2 regions of the Bradyrhizobium sp. UFLA05-108 genome follow, and region 2 is predicted to be linked to the other one. Evidence: predicted binding sites of a transcription regulator. Region 2 holds the regulator's gene; the other holds the start of a gene.

The links. The regulator LexA, encoded in region 2, represses DNA repair genes until DNA is damaged. The targets are predictions, from matches to a motif close to TGTTCNNNNTGTGTTCNG.
Region 1: SO140_RS21975 (ImuA family protein) is a predicted target of LexA. The motif match lies at 1,666-1,683, and genes of this name have one in related genera.

What each region holds. Positions count from the first base shown of each region.
Region 1 is NZ_JBANAZ010000029.1:88,474-91,678, reverse strand. It holds gene SO140_RS21980 (Y-family DNA polymerase) at 1-918, opposite strand, end outside; gene SO140_RS21975 (ImuA family protein) at 809-1,600, opposite strand; gene SO140_RS21970 (UdgX family uracil-DNA binding protein) at 1,767-3,164, shown strand.
Region 2 is NZ_JBANAZ010000020.1:64,811-68,015, reverse strand. It holds gene SO140_RS16840 (molybdopterin molybdotransferase MoeA) at 1-1,033, shown strand, start outside; gene lexA (transcriptional repressor LexA) at 1,209-1,907, shown strand; gene SO140_RS16830 (hypothetical protein) at 2,531-2,968, shown strand; partial or broken gene SO140_RS16825 (ComEC/Rec2 family competence protein) at 2,977-3,205, opposite strand, start outside.

The sequences.
Region 1 (3,205 bases), on a different contig from region 2:
GCCCTTGCCCTGCTTCTCCATGGAGGTAACAAGCGTATCCGCGAGCCGCGACAGCGTCATCGCGATCATGGTGTCGGTCGCGATCGGCTCGGCGAAACGTTTTTCCACGATGTAGTCAGGCGGCGATTTTCGCGGACTGATCGGCGCATCGCCCTGCCCCAACGCATGCGCGAGCAGCGTCGAGAAGCGCGCGCCGAAGCGCGCTGTGATTTCATGGGGACTGCGTGAAGCGACATCACCGATGGTCTTCAGGCCGGCGCGACGCAGACCCGTGGTGATGGCGTCATCCGCGACGAGCGCCGAGACCGGGAAGCGGTTGATCGCTTCCGCCTCCGCGCCATCGGCAACGATGGTGCCAGGTGCCTGCCGCGTCAGCGTGCGCGCGCAGATCGAGGTCGAGGCGATCGCCGCGCTGACCGCAAAACCCTGCCGTGCCAACGCACGAACGAGCGCCTGCAACAGGTTGGCTTCGCCGCCGAACAGATGCGCGCAACCGGTGATGTCGAGAAACAGGCCATGCGGGGGATCGAGCGCCACCAGCGGGGTGAAGCGGTCGCACCAGTCGGCGATATCCTCGAGCGTCCTGGCATCCGCCGCGACATCGGCGTCGAACACTTTTAATTCCGGACAGATCGCGCGGGCATTCGCCAGCGGCTGGCCGATATGCAGGCCGAGGCGCCCGGCCGCTTCATCGAGCGCGTAGATCGAAAGCGCGTTGTTTTCCTTGGCAACGACGATGCTCGGCTCATCTTTTCGTTTTAACGCGTTTTCTCCACCCGAACCGATGTCCACTTCGCCTGGAAACGCTTTATCCGGCTTTTCGCTGATGAGCGAAAGCACCCGCTTGATGCGATCGATGGGCAGGCGCGGCAGCCACAGGCTGAGGATACGCCGACGATTCACTGAACAGGCACTCATCACATTTCCATTCCATGATCCACCGGCCGACCGGGCCATGACGATTGCGAACGAGCTCGGCATCGAAGCGAGGCGCGCCCCAGGCGCTCCACGCAGGTCCAGGCGGCGAATGCGCCGCCCGCAACATCCATCTGGTTTCCGCGGTCGACGGCAGAGGGTTTGCCGCCATCCGCAGCAGCAGCCCAGTGCCTCCTGAGGCTTGGGCTGCAAGCGTCAGCTTGCGGCTCGCCACGAGATCGAACTGTTTCGTCTCGCCCCAGAGCTCGAGCACGACGGCGCCCAGCGCATCGCAGGCAAGCGCATCGGCCGAGGTGCGCAGCGCGCTCTCGACATCGGCAGCGCGCACCATCACCACGCGGCACGGATCGAGGCCGAGCTCGGCAAGCCCGCTCATCGACAGCGTACCCGCCTCGACCTCCGAAAAATCCTGCCGCACCCACAGCAGCGGGCGATGCGCCATCAGGCGCCCCGCAAGTCCGGTGACAAAGCCCGTCGCGGCCGTGCCCTGGCGTCCCTCGCAAAACACTTCGTGGATCGCCGCGCGCGCCAGCCCGCCCTGCAACGCGTCGTCTGCTTCCGGGTGGCCGAGCGCCACGCGATCGCGATGATGCGCGGCTTCCGACGTCTCGATGCGCTCGATCTGGCCGCGCAAAGCCGCAAGCGCGCTTATGCGTGCGCTCATGCTCGCCGCTCCTTCAGAGATGGTCGCCAGGATCGTCAGAAAGACAAACGATCGGCTGGCTCATTTGTTCATGATATGTTCTAATATAAAGCTAACAGCGCCACCGGAGTCAATCGAATTGGCGCACCCGCAAATTCATGAGTGGAATCAAGAGGATTCAAGTGCCATGTACCTCATCACCCTCGATAGCGAGACTGATTTCGACGGCTGGCGCAAAGCCGCACGCGCGCTGGCATTGCATCACATCGCCCCCGCGGACGTGACGTGGGGCGTGCCAGGCCAAACCAAGGATCAGATTCCGCCCGGCCTGTCCGAGGCGCCGAGCCTTCCGCCGATCGAGATCGAAAACACCTTCAACGTGCCGGCCAATTTCATCGAGATTGCACGCGTCGCGATCCTCAATCGCGACGGCGAACGCTTTGCGCTGCTCTATCGACTGCTGTGGCGGTTGAAGGCCGATCACGACCTATTGGCAACGATGACCGATCCCGATGTGGCGCTGGCCATGGCGATGGCGAATAGCGTGCATCGCGACGTGCAGCGGATGCGCGATGTCGTCCGTTTCCGCGAAATCGGACGCGAGCAGAAGGCGCATTATGCCGCCTGGTTCGTGCCGGAGCATCACATCGTCGAATTCGCCGCATCTTTCTTCGCGCGCCGTTATGCCGACATGCCCTGGTCGATCCTCACGCCCGACATCTGCGCCCACTGGGACGGCCACGTGATCTCGTTCACGCCGGGGATCAGCCAGACGGAGATGCCTGCAGCAAACCGATTGGAGGAGACTTGGCGCCGCCACTTCCAGCCGGACCGGCCGATCGCACCGGAAGCGCCCAAACCGCGCGGGAGGAACCTCGCGGAAGCCTCGATACTTGAACCTCTGCTCGCCGATGCCGAACGCTGGACCGGCGGACGGATCACCCCGCGCCCGGAGGCACCCATGCCACGCAAACCCGCCGCCGATGATCTCGAAACGCTGCGCGAGGAAGCCGCCCACTGCCGCGCCTGCCCTCTCTACAAGGATGCAACGCAGACCGTGTTCGGCGAAGGCCCGAAGTCTGCCACCATCATGCTGGTCGGCGAACAGCCCGGCGACAAGGAAGACATCGCCGGTCATCCCTTCGTAGGCCCTGCAGGCATGATGCTCGACCGCGCGCTGGAAGAGGCCGGCGTCGACCGCAGGAAGGTCTATGTCACCAACGCCGTGAAACACTTCAAATTCGTGCCGCGCGGAAAAATCCGCCTGCACCAGAAGCCGAACACACCGGAGATCCGTGCCTGCCGGCAATGGTATGAGCGAGAACTGGCGGCCCTTCGGCCCAGCCTCGTCGTGGCGATGGGGGCGACCGCCGCGCAATGCGTGTTCGGCAAGATCACGCCGATCGGCAAGAACCGTGGCCGGCTGATCGATCTGCCCGACGGCCGCAAGGCACTGGTGACCGTGCATCCGTCCTATCTGCTGCGGCTGCCTGACCCCAAGGCAAAAGAGCTGGAATATCAGCGCTTTGTGGATGATCTGAAGATCGCAGCCGGATTCCGGGAAAAATCAGCACGGGCGGCGTGATATAACACACGCTGCGCCGCAGCAGATACCGGTGGAGAAGC
Region 2 (3,205 bases):
CGCCGACGCGGCGACGGTGGACGCAGAGCTCACCGTGATCGGCGAGGTCGCGGCCGGCCGGCCATTTGCGGGAGCGGTTGGCGCGGGCCAGGCCGTGCGGATCTTCACTGGCGGCGTGGTGCCCGATGGCGCGGACGCGGTGGTAATCCAGGAGGACACGGTCGCAAACGGCAGGCGCGTCACGATCAAGGAGGCCGCGATCGCTGGACGGCACATCCGTCCTGCTGGCGTCGATTTCTTCGAGGGCGACGTGCTCCTGCGACAGGGAGCCAGACTCACCGAACGCGACCTCTCACTGGCCGCCGGCATGAACCATCCGGAGCTTGCCGTGCGTCGCCGGCCGAGGGTCGCGATTCTCGCGACCGGCGACGAGTTGGTGATGCCGGGCGCAACGCCCGGCGCGGGCCAGATCGTCTTCTCCAACGGCTACGCCCTGCACGCGCTGGCGCGGGCCGAGGGCGCCGAAACGGTCGATCTCGGCATTGCCGCCGATACGGTTGCGGCGACCACCGCCGGGATCCGCCGGGCCCGCGAGAGCGGCGCCGACATCCTCATCACGACCGGCGGTGCGTCGGTCGGCGACCACGATCTGGTCAGGCCAGCGCTCCAGGCCGAAGGCTTCGAGATGGCGTTCTGGAAGATCGCGATGCGGCCGGGCAAGCCGATGATGCACGGCCATCTCGGCGCGATGCGGGTGATCGGCCTGCCCGGCAATCCGGTCTCGTCCTATGTCTGCGGCTTCCTGTTCATGGTGCCGTTGATTCGCGCGCTTGCTGGCCGCTCGCGCGTTCATCACCGCCGCGAGCGCGCCGTGCTCGGGCGCGACGTCGGGCCCAACGACGTCCGCGAGGACTATTTGCGCGCACGGCTCGAGGAGCGCGAGGACGGCACGCTGGTGGCCGTTCCCGTCAACCACCAGGACTCCTCGCTGCTTGCGAATCTTGCTACCGCACAAGCACTTCTCGTGCGCGCGCCGTTCGCGCCAAAGGCCGAAGCAGGCACGCCTTGCGAGGTGTTGCGGCTGCCCTTGTGAGTGCAATCTGATTCGCGCGTGATGCGAACTTCGCCGCGTTCACACAAAATTAAGTGGTTGCGGAACACATATCGAACATATAGTGTCCGTTCATGATTTGTTTCGAGCATCTAGCGGCTTCTGCTGAATCTGGCGTCTCGGAATCGAACGACATCAACCGGGGGATTTGGTCGAGATGTTAACGCGCAAACAATACGAGCTTCTGCGGTTCATCAGTGAGCGCCTCAAGGAAAGCGGTGTGCCGCCCTCCTTCGATGAGATGAAGGACGCGCTCGATCTGCGCTCGAAGTCCGGCATTCACCGCCTGATCACCGCGCTGGAAGAGCGCGGCTTCATCCGTCGCCTGCCTAACCGCGCGCGCGCCATCGAGGTCATCAAGCTGCCCGAGCTTCAAGCCGCAGGCGCCGGCCGCCGCGGCTTCACGCCGAGCGTCATCGAAGGCAATCTCGGCAAGGTGCGGAGCGCCAGCGCGTCTGTCGACGACGGCGAGCGTCCGGTCGCCGTGCCCGTGATGGGACGGATCGCGGCCGGCACGCCGATCGAGGCGTTGCAGACCCGCAGCCACACCATCAGCGTGCCTCCGGACATGCTCGGCTCGGGCGAGCACTATGCGCTCGAAGTGCGCGGCGATTCGATGGTCGATGCCGGCATCCTGGATGGCGACATGGCGCTGATCCAGCGCAACGAGACCGCTGACACCGGCGACATCGTGGTGGCGCTGATCGACGACGAGGAAGCGACGCTCAAGCGTTTCCGCCGGCGCGGCGCGTCGATCGCGCTGGAGCCCGCCAACACCGCCTATGAGGTGCGCATCCTGCCGCCGAACCGGGTGAAGATTCAGGGCAAGCTGATCGGGCTGTATCGGAAGTACTGATTGCCCAGCAGAAAGTACCGATTGCCCGGCAGATTGCCAGCCATCGCACGGCGATACGGGCGGACGGATCGTCCGCTCCAGCAAAATAGCGTTGTCGCTTCCACTGTGATTATCCCTACACCTGCACAGAGCTAATCCTCAAGCATGGCAGGCGCGAATGCGCTGTGCGGGCTGCAGAGGACAAAACCCATGCGGCAGGTGATTTTAGGCGTGATCTCGGCAGCCTTGATCGCGGGATCGGCACCTGCGAGCGATGCAGCGCAACACCACGCCGCCCGAAAGGCCACGCCGCCCGAAAGGCAGAGCACGCGGCGGCAACCAGCGCGCCATTCCGCAATTCCAACAATGCGATCGCACCTGCGCCGCAGGCGAGCTGGCCCTCTTCAGGGTACTCCGCTGCCGGCGCTGATGGAAGCTCGCGTGAGTGAATGATGTGAACCAAGATAGAGTCTCGGCGAGAGGCTTTGTTCCTCGTTTGCCGGGAAAGATAATGTGATCGGGCGATGCGCAGACGGGCCGCAGATTTGCCCACAAACGCGATACACTCGTAGGCTTCCAACTCTGGTAGAGGCCTGCGCCTCCGGGGGGGCGCGGACCTGCTATCTCGCATGAGGAGCACTCCGATGTGTGACTACAGCCTACATGCCGTTGCGACCCGCCCCGCTCAAGTCGGCGAGACGATCGTCACGACAACCTTCCGCGGCACCTCGACGCGTGGATTTGCGTCGGAGCGTGATCTCTCGGTTGCCGTCTGCCTCCTGCCAGGCACCGAGCTCGCCTTCGCCGACAACGTCCGCTACGACAATCGCTGGATCTGGACGCGCACCGTCAATTCCCGCGTCGGCAAGTTCGGTAAGGTCGATCCGCACATTCCCGATCGTCATCATGATGCGATCGAATTCCCCGACGGCAACTACGTGCTGGTAACGCAGCTCGTCGAGGGACAGCGTGCCACGGTTCTGCAATTGCCGGTGACGCAGCCGCTCGGCGAGAAGACAGAGCAGCCCGCCGTCGAGCAGCACACGACCACGACGCCCACGACACGCCTGCCGATCGGCTGACGCGTCTTTCAATCCTCGGCCTGCAGGTCGGCCTCCGATGGCGTAGCATCCTTGCTGCGTGGAGTAGCCGGCCGCGGTGCGAGGCTGAGCTCGAAATCGCTATCGCCGGCCCCGGCCGGCGACCAGGGGCGGTTTGCGCTCCTTGCTTTCACCGTTTGCAGCGTGAAACCGTCGCCATCGCGCGATAGCGCGAGTGCGCCCTGCGTCTTCAGACGCTCGCGATCCACGACCATCGCC